2 regions of the Rossellomorea sp. H136 genome follow, and region 2 is predicted to be linked to the other one. Evidence: a T-box and tRNA genes for the amino acid it is inferred to sense, from the RefSeq annotation. Region 2 holds a T-box; the other holds one or more tRNA genes.
What was found. A T-box is a leader RNA that pairs with one kind of tRNA and senses whether it is charged. The one in region 2 lies ahead of ileS (isoleucine--tRNA ligase), so its partner is inferred to be a tRNA-Ile.
Positions count from the first base shown of each region.

Region 1: it encodes a tRNA-Ile, which carries the amino acid that the T-box ahead of ileS (isoleucine--tRNA ligase) is inferred to sense. The anticodon was not compared.

Region 1 is NZ_CM166371.1:3,949,337-3,957,133, reverse strand. Features, by position in the region: rRNA gene ACYH0O_RS20225 (23S ribosomal RNA) at 1-519, shown strand, start outside; rRNA gene rrf (5S ribosomal RNA) at 818-934, shown strand; tRNA gene ACYH0O_RS20215 (tRNA-Val) at 945-1,020, shown strand; tRNA gene ACYH0O_RS20210 (tRNA-Thr) at 1,136-1,211, shown strand; tRNA gene ACYH0O_RS20205 (tRNA-Lys) at 1,241-1,316, shown strand; tRNA gene ACYH0O_RS20200 (tRNA-Leu) at 1,358-1,442, shown strand; tRNA gene ACYH0O_RS20195 (tRNA-Gly) at 1,451-1,525, shown strand; tRNA gene ACYH0O_RS20190 (tRNA-Leu) at 1,535-1,623, shown strand; tRNA gene ACYH0O_RS20185 (tRNA-Arg) at 1,693-1,769, shown strand; tRNA gene ACYH0O_RS20180 (tRNA-Pro) at 1,776-1,852, shown strand; tRNA gene ACYH0O_RS20175 (tRNA-Ala) at 1,859-1,934, shown strand; tRNA gene ACYH0O_RS20170 (tRNA-Met) at 2,016-2,092, shown strand; tRNA gene ACYH0O_RS20165 (tRNA-Ile) at 2,097-2,173, shown strand; tRNA gene ACYH0O_RS20160 (tRNA-Ser) at 2,190-2,282, shown strand; tRNA gene ACYH0O_RS20155 (tRNA-Met) at 2,319-2,392, shown strand; tRNA gene ACYH0O_RS20150 (tRNA-Asp) at 2,472-2,548, shown strand; tRNA gene ACYH0O_RS20145 (tRNA-Phe) at 2,600-2,675, shown strand; tRNA gene ACYH0O_RS20140 (tRNA-His) at 2,698-2,773, shown strand; tRNA gene ACYH0O_RS20135 (tRNA-Gly) at 2,794-2,867, shown strand; tRNA gene ACYH0O_RS20130 (tRNA-Ile) at 2,883-2,959, shown strand; tRNA gene ACYH0O_RS20125 (tRNA-Asn) at 2,969-3,043, shown strand; tRNA gene ACYH0O_RS20120 (tRNA-Ser) at 3,051-3,141, shown strand; tRNA gene ACYH0O_RS20115 (tRNA-Glu) at 3,148-3,219, shown strand; partial or broken gene ACYH0O_RS20110 (transposase) at 3,582-3,865, shown strand; gene glgB (1,4-alpha-glucan branching enzyme) at 4,400-6,337, shown strand; gene ACYH0O_RS20100 (glucose-1-phosphate adenylyltransferase) at 6,354-7,511, shown strand; gene ACYH0O_RS20095 (GlgC family sugar phosphate nucleotidyltransferase) at 7,552-7,797, shown strand, end outside.
Region 2 is NZ_CM166371.1:1,963,627-1,971,423, forward strand. Features, by position in the region: gene ACYH0O_RS09945 (YlmH family RNA-binding protein) at 1-693, shown strand, start outside; gene ACYH0O_RS09950 (DivIVA domain-containing protein) at 783-1,298, shown strand; T-box leader at 1,349-1,586, shown strand; gene ileS (isoleucine--tRNA ligase) at 1,693-4,464, shown strand; gene ACYH0O_RS09960 (hypothetical protein) at 4,599-4,880, shown strand; gene lspA (signal peptidase II) at 4,987-5,505, shown strand; gene ACYH0O_RS09970 (RluA family pseudouridine synthase) at 5,453-6,364, shown strand; gene pyrR (bifunctional pyr operon transcriptional regulator/uracil phosphoribosyltransferase PyrR) at 6,561-7,106, shown strand; gene ACYH0O_RS09980 (uracil-xanthine permease family protein) at 7,254-7,797, shown strand, end outside.

The sequences.
Region 1 (7,797 bases), 2.0 Mb from region 2:
CGGGCTTAGTGATCCGGTGGTTCCGCATGGAAGGGCCATCGCTCAACGGATAAAAGCTACCCCGGGGATAACAGGCTTATCTCCCCCAAGAGTCCACATCGACGGGGAGGTTTGGCACCTCGATGTCGGCTCATCGCATCCTGGGGCTGTAGTCGGTCCCAAGGGTTGGGCTGTTCGCCCATTAAAGCGGTACGCGAGCTGGGTTCAGAACGTCGTGAGACAGTTCGGTCCCTATCCGTCGTGGGCGCAGGAAATTTGAGAGGAGCTGTCCTTAGTACGAGAGGACCGGGATGGACGCACCGCTGGTGTACCAGTTGTCTTGCCAAAGGCATCGCTGGGTAGCTATGTGCGGAAGGGATAAGTGCTGAAAGCATCTAAGCATGAAGCCCCCCTCGAGATGAGATTTCCCATCACGTATGTGAGTAAGATCCCTAGAAGATGACTAGGTAGATAGGTCAGAGATGGAAGCATGGCGACATGTGGAGTTGACTGATACTAATCGATCGAGGACTTAACCACACTATAAAGCGGAGGCGGCTTGAACAGAGACGACAAGCATTTCTGAGCAATCAGAAGAGGGTGCCTTTTACCCTCAGCTGATTGAACTGAAATGACCTCGAGTCTCTAGCCGCCGGAGCTGGAATGCTATCTACTTGAAGAAGTAGATGCAATAATTGGTCGATATTCGGCTTTCTTGACATCAATTCTTTATCTAGTTTTCAGGGAATAAATTTTATACGAAAATATAAAAAAGCCTTGAAAAAATATATCTACGCGATATAATAGTACTTGTCCTTAAAAAAGAGACAAGAAATAGTCTGGTGACAATGGCGAAGAGGTCACACCCGTTCCCATGCCGAACACGGAAGTTAAGCTCTTCAGCGCCGATGGTAGTTGGGGGATCTCCCCCTGTGAGAGTAGGACGTCGCCAGGCTTTATATCTTGGAGGATTAGCTCAGCTGGGAGAGCATCTGCCTTACAAGCAGAGGGTCGGCGGTTCGATCCCGTCATCCTCCACCAAGTTTTTTTACGAAAGTAAAATAAACTTCATTTTATTTTGCGCCAGCAAAATATCTTTCCTTGAACTGCTTCTGTGAAGTAACTTTCCATTAAGACTTCATATGAAAGTGAATATGCCGGTGTAGCTCAACTGGTAGAGCAACTGACTTGTAATCAGTAGGTTGGGGGTTCAAGTCCTCTTGCCGGCACCATTTCGGTTTTAAATATCATCTTTTCAGATGAGCCATTAGCTCAGTTGGTAGAGCATCTGACTTTTAATCAGAGGGTCGAAGGTTCGAGTCCTTCATGGCTCACCATAGATTTTTGCATAAGCAGAATATCTTACCATTTACATCATGCGGGTGTGGCGGAATTGGCAGACGCACCAGACTTAGGATCTGGCGCCGCAAGGCGTGGGGGTTCAAGTCCCTTCACCCGCACCAATCATTTTGCGGAAGTAGTTCAGTGGTAGAACACCACCTTGCCAAGGTGGGGGTCGCGGGTTCGAATCCCGTCTTCCGCTCCAGAAGACTTTGCCGGGGTGGCGGAACTGGCAGACGCACAGGACTTAAAATCCTGCGGTAGGTGACTACCGTACCGGTTCGATTCCGGTCCTCGGCACCAAGATTTTTGCGAGAGCAAAATAATCTTCCTTAATTTGCATCAGCAAATAAGGAGCAATAATAGAATTATGCGCCCGTAGCTCAATTGGATAGAGCGTTTGACTACGGATCAAAAGGTTAGGGGTTCGACTCCTCTCGGGCGCGCCATATTATCGGGAAGTAGCTCAGCTTGGTAGAGCACTTGGTTTGGGACCAAGGGGTCGCAGGTTCGAATCCTGTCTTCCCGACCACTTCTTGGGGCCTTAGCTCAGCTGGGAGAGCGCCTGCTTTGCACGCAGGAGGTCAGCGGTTCGATCCCGCTAGGCTCCACCAAGTTCTTTTGTTAAAGCAAAAGAAACTTAAGTAATATTTGAGAAATCCATCTATCAATTAATTTGATATTAAATGTATCTTGGCGGTGTAGCTCAGCTGGCTAGAGCGTACGGTTCATACCCGTGAGGTCGGGGGTTCGATCCCCTCCGCCGCTACCAAAAGGGACCTTTAGCTCAGTTGGTTAGAGCAGACGGCTCATAACCGTCCGGTCGTAGGTTCGAGTCCTACAAGGTCCACCAAGTTCCATTTCAATACGGAGGAATACCCAAGTCCGGCTGAAGGGATCGGTCTTGAAAACCGACAGGGGTGTCATAGCCCGCGGGGGTTCGAATCCCCCTTCCTCCTCCATATTTCCTTTTATGGGAAATTTCATATTTATATCGTCGCGGGGTGGAGCAGTTCGGTAGCTCGTCGGGCTCATAACCCGAAGGTCGCAGGTTCAAATCCTGTCCCCGCAATACCATTGTTGACTTAGGGTAGCATTTCCCTTCATAAGTCACGCATGGATAGTTATTTTGACTGTCGTCAAAAAACTTTGGTCCGGTAGTTCAGTTGGTTAGAATGCCTGCCTGTCACGCAGGAGGTCGCGGGTTCGAGTCCCGTCCGGACCGCCATTTTCTTTTAATAAGATTATGGTTCATAATTAAATATTTTACTCTAAGTAAGGCTCAGTAGCTCAGTTGGTAGAGCAATGGACTGAAAATCCATGTGTCGGCGGTTCGATTCCGTCCTGAGCCACCATTTTCTATTTGAAGATACTATGGCGATTGTGGCGAAGTGGTTAACGCACCTGATTGTGGTTCAGGCATTCGTGGGTTCGATTCCCATCAGTCGCCCCATATTTTCTTATATAAATTGTGCGGGTGTAGTTTAGTGGTAAAACCTCAGCCTTCCAAGCTGATGATGAGGGTTCGATTCCCTTCACCCGCTCCAATTATTACTCTTAATGGGCCTATAGCTCAGCTGGTTAGAGCGCACGCCTGATAAGCGTGAGGTCGGTGGTTCGAGTCCACTTAGGCCCACCATTTCATTATTCCGCAGTAGCTCAGTGGTAGAGCTATCGGCTGTTAACCGATCGGTCGCAAGTTCGAATCTTGCCTGCGGAGCCAATAATACGGGGAAGTACTCAAGTGGCTGAAGAGGCGCCCCTGCTAAGGGTGTAGGTCGGGCAACCGGCGCGAGGGTTCAAATCCCTCCTTCTCCGCCATATTATGGCCCATTGGTCAAGCGGTTAAGACACCGCCCTTTCACGGCGGTAACACGGGTTCGAATCCCGTATGGGTCATCTGAAAAAAGACTATCATTTTTGATAGTCTTTTTTTGTTGTACAAAGTAGAAATGGTGGTCATTTTATTAAAAATAGAATAAAAACGGTTCTATAATATTTGTTGGGGTTCTTACACAATTAGAAGATACAATAAATGCACGTAATCGCCCAGCCTTTTATACTTGAATTGTCGAGAAACAAGTAAAGATTGGAGATTCGTGCATAATGAATTCTACCATATTGTTGCCTGGTTTTGAAGAAGTAAACATCACGAAGATGGAAGAAGTGGATGTGCGACTTTGTTTACATATAGAGCTTCCTCTTAAGTCACACATATGTCCAGAATGTGCGACCAGCACAATGAAAGTTCATGATTACTGGATACAAAAGAAGGGAAATAACAGCTCATTATCGGGATGGGATTACCAGAGAACCGATCGATATCCTTCCCAATTGTAATAAAAACACCATTAAACACTACCTAAGAAGATATGGTTCTCAAGTGGAGGTGGTCGTAATGGATATGAGCCAATCGTTTAAGCCAGCTGTACAACAAGCTCTGGGTAAGCCCATCATTGTGGCCGATCGCTTCCACTTTGTTCGCTATAAATATTGGGTACTTGATGGTGTGAGAAGTAGGATACGAGGGATATATTATCGACATTCATCATTATACTTTCAACATTCCCTTGTTTATTATCAACTTCAGCACTATACTTTTCATCTCAATTTTTCAATACAATATGTGAGGATTTGAGTAAACATTCATTCAGTTGTCATTGAAGAGTAAAAAGCAGCAATCACCTCTTAATCTCTCCATTAATCTTCTCCAGGTATTCACTACCCCAACCGCCTACAAAGATTACACTATGCATGATTTCTCCACAGCTACCCGTTATGATTCATTAGAAAAAGTTCATTCACCCTAAGCATTCAGCTTGCATATTTATCATCCATTCCTAATTACTCCTCAATTCGACATCGCCATGCTCCTCACAACCAGCCAATAGCGATACATAATAACGGAATCCTTCTGCATTTACAGCAAATTTCACTTTTTTTAATTTAAAAACTTTCGACAAATTCCGCTATGAATTCAACACGTTTCCCCTATGTTCTTCCAATGTAAACCTTACCATTTAGTAAGACTTTCCAAAAGTGAACCATTTTATCATAAGCATGTAGGAAATTGTCGTAATTGAGCGACGATAATAAAGAGGATTTTGATGAAGTTCAAAGAAATGTAGTAAGTAGATTGAAAAATGTAGGTGAGATGATGAACGCAATGACCATATCAGATTATGATGTTTTTTTGTTTCATGAGGGAAATTTGCAGCAGGCCTATCAGTTTATGGGTTCACATGTGAGAAGAGATTCCACTGGGACCTATACAGAATTTTGCGTTTGGGCACCGAAAGCAAGACATGTTTCAGTAGTTGGATCTTTTAATCATTGGAATGGAGCCGGGTATGAACTTGCACGGCGGAATAACGAAGGTTTATGGACAATTCGCATTGATGAGGACCTATCGGGAGAAACGTATAAGTACGAGATTATCACTCTATCAGGTTTAAAGAAGCTGAAGGCGGATCCATACGGTTTTGCTTCTGAGAAGCGTCCAAATACTGCAAGCGTGGTGTATGAGCTGCAGGGATTTTCTTGGGAGGATGAGAAGTGGCTGGAGAATCGAGCCAGTTCGACGGTCTATGACAAGCCTATGGCGATTTATGAAGTGCATTTGGGCACATGGAAGAAGAAAGCGGGTAAGTTTCTTTCTTATAAGGAATTAGCTCAGCAATTAATTCCTCATGTGAAAGAACAAGGATTTACACATATTGAGTTGCTTCCTATCACGGAGCATCCGTTTGATCGTTCATGGGGGTATCAGGGTACTGGTTATTATTCTCCGACTAGTCGCTACGGCTCACCTCATGAATTGATGGCGTTCGTGAATGAATGTCATTTACATAATATCGGCGTGATTCTGGATTGGGTCCCGGGTCATTTTTGTAAAGATGCCCACGGGTTATATGAATTTGATGGTTCGTTTGCTTATGAGTATGGAGAGGAACGTGACCGTGAGAATTATACGTGGGGAACGGCAAATTTTGATTTAGGTAAAGGGGAAGTGAGAAGCTTCCTGATTTCGAATGCACGTTTCTGGATGGATCTGTATCATATTGATGGTTTCCGGATTGATGCAGTGGCCAATATTATTTACTGGGCAAACCAGGGAGAGCTCGCTCCTAATGAGGGAGCCTTACAGTTTTTAAAAAACTTGAATAAGGCCGTTTTTGAGTATGACTCTTCTATTTTGATGATAGCAGAAGATTCTACAGACTGGCCTCAGGTGACGTCCCCTGTTCATTATGGAGGACTTGGCTTTAATTACAAGTGGAATATGGGATGGATGAATGACGTCCTTAAATATATGGAAACAGATACGTCTGAAAGAAGGCATGTACATTCTCTTATAACATTTTCATTGTTATATGCGTATTCAGAGAATTATGTGCTTCCATTTTCCCATGACGAGGTGGTACATGGGAAGAAGTCATTATTGAATAAAATGCCTGGTGATTACTGGCAGAAATTTGCTCAATACCGGCTGCTCCTGAGCTATATGATGGCTCATCCAGGGAAGAAGCTTCTGTTTATGGGGAGTGAACTTGCCCCGTTTTCAGAGTGGAAGGATTTAGAGCAATTAGATTGGCATTTATTGGATTACGATTTTCATCACAAATTCAATTCATATTTTAAAGAGCTAATGCATTTATATAAAGGTGCTGAACCATTATTCCAAATGGATCACCGTTCAGAAGGATTTGAATGGGTGGATGTGGATAATAGAGAGCAGCAGATTTTCTCTTTTATCAGAAATGGGAAAGAGAAGGGGGATCATCTTGTAGTGATCTGTAATTTCAGCCCTCATGTGTATCATCATTATAAGGTGGGTGTAAATAAGGTTTCTTCTTATGAAGAAATTTGGAATAGCGATGATGAACGATTTGGTGGTTCTCATCAGGTGAATCCGTTGCCTCTTATTGTGCACAATGAGTCGTACCACGGAAGAGATGGATATGTGGAAATGACGATTCCACCATACGCAGCCGTTTATTTAAAACCAATAGATTGAAAGGGGAGAGAGAAGGATGGGAAAAGGTAGATGTGTAGCGATGTTATTAGCAGGTGGAAAAGGGAGCCGGTTAAGCTCATTGACGAAGAGCCTGGCAAAACCAGCCGTACCGTTTGGAGGGAAATACCGTATCATTGATTTCACATTGAGCAATTGTACAAACTCCGGGATTGATACGGTAGGTGTCCTTACTCAGTACCAACCATTAGTGCTGAATTCTTATATCGGGATTGGAAGTGCATGGGATCTTGATCGTAAAAATGGTGGAGTGACCGTACTGCCGCCTTATGCGGAATCATCTGAGATGCGCTGGTATACGGGAACGGCCAGTGCAATCTATCAAAATATGAATTATCTTGAGCAATATGATCCTGAATATGTATTGATTCTATCGGGAGATCACATTTACAAGATGGATTACAGCAAAATGCTGGATTATCACATTGAGAAGAAAGCGGATGTCTCGATTTCTGTGGTTGAAGTAGGCTGGGATGAGGCAAGCAGGTTCGGTCTTATGAACACGAATGAAGAAATGAGAATCACGGAGTTTGAGGAAAAACCGGCTTTTCCTAAGAGTAATCTAGCTTCGATGGGTATCTATATCTTCAACTATTCAGTGCTTAAAGATTACTTGGAGATGGATGAGCGAAATCCCGATTCCAGCCATGACTTCGGGAAGGATGTTATCCCTTTGCTGCTTGATGAGAAGAAAAAGCTGATGGCTTATCCGTTTAAAGGGTACTGGAAAGATGTCGGGACGGTTAAGAGCCTATGGGAAGCCAATATGGACTTGATTGATGAGGAAAATGAGCTGAATCTGTTCGATTACGACTGGAGAGTGTATTCGGTAAATCCAAATGAGCCGCCTCAATATATTTCTGAAGAAGCCTCTGTTGAGGGATCTCTTGTGAACGAAGGATGTACGATTGAGGGTACCATCCGCAAATCCGTCCTGTTCCAAGGAACCACAGTGAAAAAGGGAGCGTATGTCAGTCGCTCAGTCATTATGCCGGATGCTGTCATTGGGGAAAATGCCTATATCGAGCAGGCGATCGTACCGTCGAATGTCAAGGTGCCGAGCGGTCTATGCATCATGCCCGAAGAAGAATCGGATGAAATCATTTTGGTAACGGAATCATTCATTGAAACACTACTGGAACAAGAAAAAGTGTAAAGGTTGAGGACCACATTACAACATAAGAGGAGGAAGTGTTTTGAAAAATACTATGCTTGGAGTTATTGATGCTACTAGTTACTATGATTCGTTAGAGGATTTACTGTTACATCGTTCATTAGCAGCCCTTCCGATTGCGGGCAGATACCGTTTGATCGACTTTGTACTCTCCAATATGGTGAATTCAGATATTGGTTCCGTTGCGATCTTCCCTAAGTTTCAATACCGTTCCCTTATGGACCATCTTGGATCGGGGAAGAACTGGGATCTGAACCGAAAGCGTGAT
Region 2 (7,797 bases):
GAAAATCAATATACAGCGAAACGAACGGACTTTTTGGACCCAAGGCAGCAGCATATTGTTGAGTCCGTCATTGGAAATAACGATGATATCATCCTTTCCTTCTATCCGGAAAATACGGAACGGAAAAGAGCGTTATTGTATCCCCCTTATTTTCAGCCTGAAGAAGAAGATTTTGGTATTAAGTTATTTGAAATACAGTACCCGTCCAAGTTTGTTACAATAGAGCATAGACAGGTATTAGGGACTCTCATGTCATTAGGGTTGAAACGGGAAAAATTCGGGGATATTTTAGCTGAGGACGATACCATTCAACTCATGCTCGCAGGTGAGATTTCTGAATACGTCCGGATGGAACTCACTCAAATAGGCAAAGCAAAGATTTCCATGAAGGATATTCCAATGAAGGATCGAATCGAAAGTAAGGAAGAATGGTTGGAAAAAGTGACTACTGTAAGCTCCCTGCGGTTAGATGTCGTTCTCGCAGCAATCTATAATGATTCCCGCCAAAAAGCTCAAACATTGATTAAAAGCAATCATGTAAAAGTCAATTGGAAAACGGTCGAAAATGCCTCGTTTGAAGTAGAAGCCGGGGATGTAATTTCAGCAAGAGGGTATGGAAGAAGTAAGTTATTGTCCATTGAAGGAAGAACGAAACGGGATAAATGGCGAATTTCTGTGGGAATACTGAAATAATTTAAGAAAATTAAAGGGATTCTCCCACATACTGTCGAAATTTTAGTTATAATAAATATGTAATTCACCAAGTACTGGAGGTGGCTCCCATGCCTTTAACGCCATTAGACATACATAATAAAGAATTTAGTCGTGGCTTTCGTGGTTATGATGAGGACGAGGTTAATGAATTTTTAGATCAAATTATTAAGGATTATGAAATTCTTATCCGCGAGAAGAAGGAAACGGAAGAACGTTTAAACTCCTTGAATGAACGTTTAGGTCATTTTACAAACATCGAGGAAACGTTAAACAAGTCAATCGTCATTGCTCAAGAAGCAGGGGAAGAAGTTAAGCGTAATGCAATGAAAGAATCGAAGCTGATAATTAAGGAAGCCGAGAAGAATGCTGATCGCATCGTTAACGAATCATTATCCAAAGCCCGTAAGATTGCCATTGAGATTGAAGAGCTCAAGAAGCAGTCAAAGGTGTTCCGAACTCGTTTCAAAATGTTAATCGAAGCCCAGCTTGATTTACTTGATACCAATGACTGGGATCAATTAATGGAATTCGATCTGGACGCAACAGATTTAAAAACATTAAAAGAAGAAGAGACATTGTCTTGACGAAAAGCGCAATACTTTCATATAATTGAACAACAATCTAAATTGCCATAATGAAGGCTAAGACAGGGACAGTACGTTTCTTATGATATTTCCTTTCTAGCGAGTCGGGGACGGTGTAAGCCCGACAAGGAACAAAGGTACGGAAGATCACCCTCGAGCTCTACTCATGAAATTCACTTCTGGAGAGTAATGAATAGCGTCTTGTTCACGTTACGAATCAATACGAGTGAAGATCGATTTAGATCTTTATGAGGGTGGTACCGCGGGAAAAGCTTTCTCGTCCCTTTCCAGGGACGAGAAAGCTTTTTTTTGTTTCCAAAAGGGATAGCCTGATTAAGAATCGCGGGATTTAGAAAAGATGGCAATTAAGAGAAACGTTTAGGAGGAAGATTTCATGGAGTATAAAGATACATTATTGATGCCGAAGACGGAATTTCCCATGAGAGGAAATTTACCGAAACGCGAACCGGATACACAGACGAAGTGGGAAGAAATGAATATTTACCAAAAAGTGCAGGAGAGAACGAGTGATCGTCCTTTATTTGTTCTTCACGATGGGCCTCCATATGCCAATGGAAATATTCATATGGGTCACGCATTAAATAAAATTCTTAAAGATTTTATCGTCCGCTATAAATCCATGAGCGGATTCCATGCACCATATGTTCCAGGCTGGGACACTCATGGTTTACCAATTGAGCAGGCGTTAACGAATAAAGGCGTAAAGCGTAAGGAAATGACTATCGCAGAGTTCCGTAAATTGTGTGAAGAATATGCTTATAAGCAAGTTGATAACCAACGCACTCAGTTCAAACAATTAGGGGTACGTGGTGATTGGGATAATCCATATATTACCTTAAAGCCTGAGTACGAAGCTCAACAGATTAAAGTATTCGGTGATATGGCGAAGAAAGGCTATATCTATAAAGGTAAAAAGCCAGTGTACTGGTCTCCATCAAGTGAATCTGCTTTAGCAGAAGCAGAGATCGAGTATCAGGATAAGCGTTCTCCTTCCATCTACGTCGGCTTCGCCGTTACAGAAGGTAAGGGTGTTCTTGAAAAAGGGACTCAATTAGTCATCTGGACGACAACTCCTTGGACGATTCCTGCCAACCTGGGAATTGCCGTGCATGAAGATCTAAGCTATGTCGTTGTAAATGTGAATGAAAGCAGCTATGTTGTAGCAGAGGATTTACTGGAAGAAGTTGCGAAGAATCTGGAATGGGAAGATTACTCAGTATCCAAAAAGGTTAAAGGCGCGGAGCTTGAGTATATCGTGGCAAAACATCCATTATATGATCGGGATTCACTTGTTGTACTTGGTGAACATGTTACGACTGATTCAGGTACAGGGTGTGTTCATACCGCACCAGGACACGGGGAAGATGACTTCCTGGTAGGTAGGAAATATGGCTTGGATGTGTTATGTCCGGTAGACGATAAAGGAGTAATGACCTCAGAAGCACCTGGATTTGAAGGCTTATTCTACGATAAAGCCAACAAACCGATTACCGAAAAGCTACAGGAAACAGGAGCATTGTTAAAGCTTAACTTTATCACACACTCCTATCCACATGATTGGCGTACGAAAAAGCCTGTTATCTTTAGAGCGACGGCACAATGGTTTGCGTCAATCGATAAATTCCGTAAAGAACTGCTGGAAGCTGTAAATGAAACGAAATGGGTGCCTGCTTGGGGGGAAACACGCCTGTACAATATGGTCAGAGACCGTGGAGACTGGTGTATTTCAAGACAACGTGCATGGGGAGTGCCAATCCCGGTATTTTATGCTGAGAATGGCCAGGAAATCATTTCAGATGAAACCATTGAGCATGTATCAAAGCTTTTCCGTGAACACGGTTCAAACATCTGGTTTGAAAAAGAAGCGAAGGATCTTCTACCTGAAGGGTTTACCCATAAAGGAAGTCCGAATGGGAAGTTCACGAAAGAACAGGATATCATGGATGTCTGGTTTGACTCAGGTTCTTCACATCAAGCCGTACTTGAAGAAAGAAATGACCTTCAGCGTCCTGCAGACCTTTATTTAGAGGGATCTGACCAATATCGCGGATGGTTTAACTCTTCCTTGACTACAAGTGTAGCAGTGACAGGGAAAGCTCCATATAAAGGCGTGTTAAGTCATGGATTTGCTCTTGATGGTGACGGAAGAAAAATGAGTAAATCATTAGGGAACGTAGTCGTTCCTGAAAAAGTGATGAAGCAGCTTGGAGCCGATATCCTTCGCCTTTGGGTTGCATCGGTTGATTATCAAGCAGATGTTCGAGTATCAGATCCAATCTTGAAGCAAGTGGCTGAAGTGTATCGTAAAATCCGTAATACGTACCGTTTCTTATTAGGAAACCTTTCTGACTTTGACCCAAGTACCAATGCGGTATCCTTCGATCAATTAAGAGAAGTGGATCAATTCATGCTTGTGAAGTTGAATGATCTAGTGAAAAATGTGAGAAATTCATACGACAAATATGAATTTGCAAGCATCTATCACGCTGTAAATAATTTCTGTACGCTTGATTTAAGTTCATTCTATTTAGACTTTGCAAAGGATGTTCTTTATATCGAGTCAGAAAATCATGACGAGCGTCGAGCCATTCAAACTGTGTTATATGAATCCCTGGTTGCTCTAACGAAACTGATGTCTCCAATCCTTTCTCATACAGCTGATGAAGTGTGGGCTCATATCCCTGGAGTAGTGGGAGAAAGTGTTCAACTTACTGATATGCCTGAAGTGCAAGAGTTAAGAAATGCTGATGAGTTGAAGAAGAAATGGAATGCTTTCCTGGAGTTAAGAGATGATGTATTAAAAGGTCTTGAAGAAGCTCGTAATCAGAAGTTGATCGGGAAATCATTAACGGCTAAAGTGACTCTTTACGTGAATGATGAAACGCAAGCTTTACTCGGTTCCATTAAGGAAGACTTAAAACAATTGTTCATCGTCTCCGCCTTTGAAATCGGTGGAGCAGTGAACGCGGCACCAGAACATGCATTAAGTCTTGGTGAAAACAATATTGTCGTCGAAAAAGCCGAGGGTGAAACATGTGACCGCTGTTGGGTTGTTACAACCACAGTAGGCGAGGATCAGGATCATCCTACGCTTTGCACACGCTGTGCATCAGTAGTAAAAGAAAGCTATTCTCACCTGGCATAATAATATCGAAAGGCTGGCCGCATATTATGTGAGTCAGCCTTTTTTATTTGTCCTTTTCTAATTCCAAAATTGCTATATCTTGCAACGCAATTTTCAGGTGTGTTTCCCCCATACTATGAATGGAGGGATCAAAGATGACATATGACCGATACACATCCATTGTTCAAGAGCTTACAACATCCTTGAAAGAGCTAGAGGCAAGTCGATCTCAACATCCTTTAATTCAGCAGTATATTGATGATGAAATTACCGAAGTGAAACAAGCCCTAAATCGTGTTAGAGATAATCAATACGGCTACTGTGAAATGAGCGGAGAAGAAATACCCTTTGATTTCATTAAGATGAACCCTACCTGCACAACGCTTCACGGTGCATTGGAATGGAGACGATTTGGAAAAATCTCATCTTATTCCTGAAGACTTAAGCGGGTTTCATCGTCCACATTTAGTTTAAGTGTCTTTATTTCCCCTTTTATGCTAAAATGCAAAGGTAATCATTTTACGATGTTCGGAGGTTGCCTTTGTGTTTTATTATTTATTGGCTTTGGTTGTGATTGGACTCGATCAATTAACAAAATGGTTGGTTGTGAAACGAATGACAGAAGGAGCAAGTATAAAGATCATAGACAATTTTTTATATCTTACTTCTCATCGAAATCAAGGTGCAGCATGGGGAATACTCCAAGGGCAAATGTGGTTTTTTTACATTATTACAGTAGTAGTGATTGTAGGTATCGTGTATTATATGCAAGTCCATGCAAAAGGACATTCTTTATTCAGTTTAAGTTTAGCCTTTATGCTTGGTGGAGCTATTGGAAACTTTATTGACCGTGTCTTTCGAAAAGAAGTGGTTGATTTCTTAAATACATACATCTTTTCCTATGATTTTCCGATCTTTAATATTGCCGATGCAGCATTAACCATTGGAGTAGCATTGTTACTAATTTACATGTATTTAGACGAACGAAAAGCAAAGAAGGAGAACAAAAATGGAAGTAATTCAGCACAACATACAGCAGGAAAACCAGGGAGAACGAATTGATAAAGTCGTAAGTCAGTTGAACAAGGAATGGTCCCGTTCACAGGTTCAACAATGGATAAAAGAAGGTCATATTAAAGTGAATGGTGAGGCGGTAAAACCTAATTTCAAATGTCCAGCGGATGCATTAATCGAGGTTTCGATCCCGGAACCCGAAGAGTTGGATGTAGAACCGGAAGACCTCAATCTTGACATTGCCTATGAAGATGGGGATGTCATAGTTGTAAACAAGCCAAAGGGAATGGTCGTTCACCCTGCACCCGGGCATTATTCAGGGACAATGGTGAATGGTTTGATGTATCACTGTAAGGATTTATCCGGCATTAATGGAGTTCTAAGACCAGGAATCGTCCACCGTATAGATAAGGACACTTCAGGCTTACTGATGGTGGCGAAAAATGATATGGCTCACGAGCATTTGGTTAATCAGCTGGTAGAAAAATCCGTAACAAGAAAATATACAGCCATAGTTCATGGCCTTATTCCCCATGAATACGGCACCATTGATGCTCCGATCGGAAGAGACCCTAAAGATCGCCAAAGTATGGCTGTAGTGGATAACGGCAAACAAGCGGTGACACATTTCAGAGTGCTGGATCGCTATAAGGATTTCACATTAGTCGAATGTGAATTGGAGACGGGACGAACGCATCAAATCCGTGTGCACATGAAGTATATCGGCTTCCCGCTTGCGGGGGATCCAAAGTATGGACCACGAAAGACATTCAGCATAGAAGGACAGGCCCTTCATGCTGGAGTGTTAGGATTTGTCCATCCAAGAACAGAAGAATATATGGAATTCCACGCGGAGTTACCTCAGGAGTTCACTAAACTTGTGAAGCATCTTGAAAATAATCGTTGACAAATTTCGACTGGACCTTTATGATTTAGTTAATTGAATTAATTGAATAAGTAACCTTTAATACGGTCCCGTGAGGCTGAGAAGGAGCATGTACGACCAAATCATTTTGGCGTGCAATCAGATCATAACGATAAGTGTGCCCTCTCATCCCTACGGTGAGAGGGATTTTTTATTTTTAAGAAACGAGGTGGCGTAAATGACTAAAAAAGCTACGGTTCTGGATCAACCCGCCATTCGAAGGGCGTTGACAAGAATAGCCCATGAAATAATCGAGCGTAACAAAGGAATTGAAGATTGTATTTTGGTTGGTATCAAAACAAGAGGCATTTACATCGCTAATCGATTAGCTGAGCGAATTCATGATATTGAAGGTGAGCAAATTCCCGTAGGGGAAATAGACATCACCCTATACCGGGATGATTTATCTAAGAAAACAGAGGATCATGAACCAGAGGTCAAAGGTTCTGACCTGCCTGTTGATATTACGAACAAGAAAGTCATCCTGGTAGACGATGTATTATTCACAGGAAGAACGGTCCGGGCAGGTTTGGACGCATTAATGGATCTTGGACGACCAAGTCAAATTCAACTTGCAGTACTGGTTGACCGGGGACATAGAGAATTACCGATAAGGGCAGACTTTGTCGGAAAGAATATTCCAACATCAAGCTCAGAAAAAATCATGGTTGCCTTAACAGAGGTCGATCAGGAAGATATCGTTGCAATTCACGAAAAAGAATAACGTAAGTCCTTTTAAGAGTGGTCCCGTGAGGCTGACAAAGGATGGGAATGAAGGTAGATATAGGCCTTCTTGTACCCTCTTTGTGCCCTCTTTAGGACAAAGAGGGTTTTTTTATGGGGAATTTGGGTATTAGAGGAGGAAACATAAATGAATCAAAATCATCCGGTTGTGTTAGACGTTGAAGAAGTACCGAAATTAGGAAAATGGATCACATTGAGTATCCAGCATCTATTCGCCATGTTTGGGGCTACTGTGTTAGTTCCATTCCTGGTAGGGCTAAGCCCTGGGGTTGCCCTTATCTCAAGTGGATTAGGCACACTTGCCTATCTCTTGATCACAAGGGGAAGAATCCCTGCTTACTTAGGATCATCCTTTGCATTCATCGCACCTATCTTAGCTGCAAAGAGCTTTGGAGGTCCTGAGGCGGCCATGATGGGAAGCTTTCTCGCCGGGATAGTTTACGGAATCGTAGCATTGCTCATCTCAAAGCTGGGGCTGAAATGGCTTGTGCGGATTCTTCCACCGATAGTTGTAGGGCCTGTGATTATGGTTATAGGATTAGGACTGGCAGGAACGGCTGTTAATATGGCCATGTATGAAAATCCTGGAGCAGAAGAATTGGTATACAGCAACATACACTTCATGGTGGCTCTTGCCACTTTGGGCATTACCGTGATTTGCTCGATATACT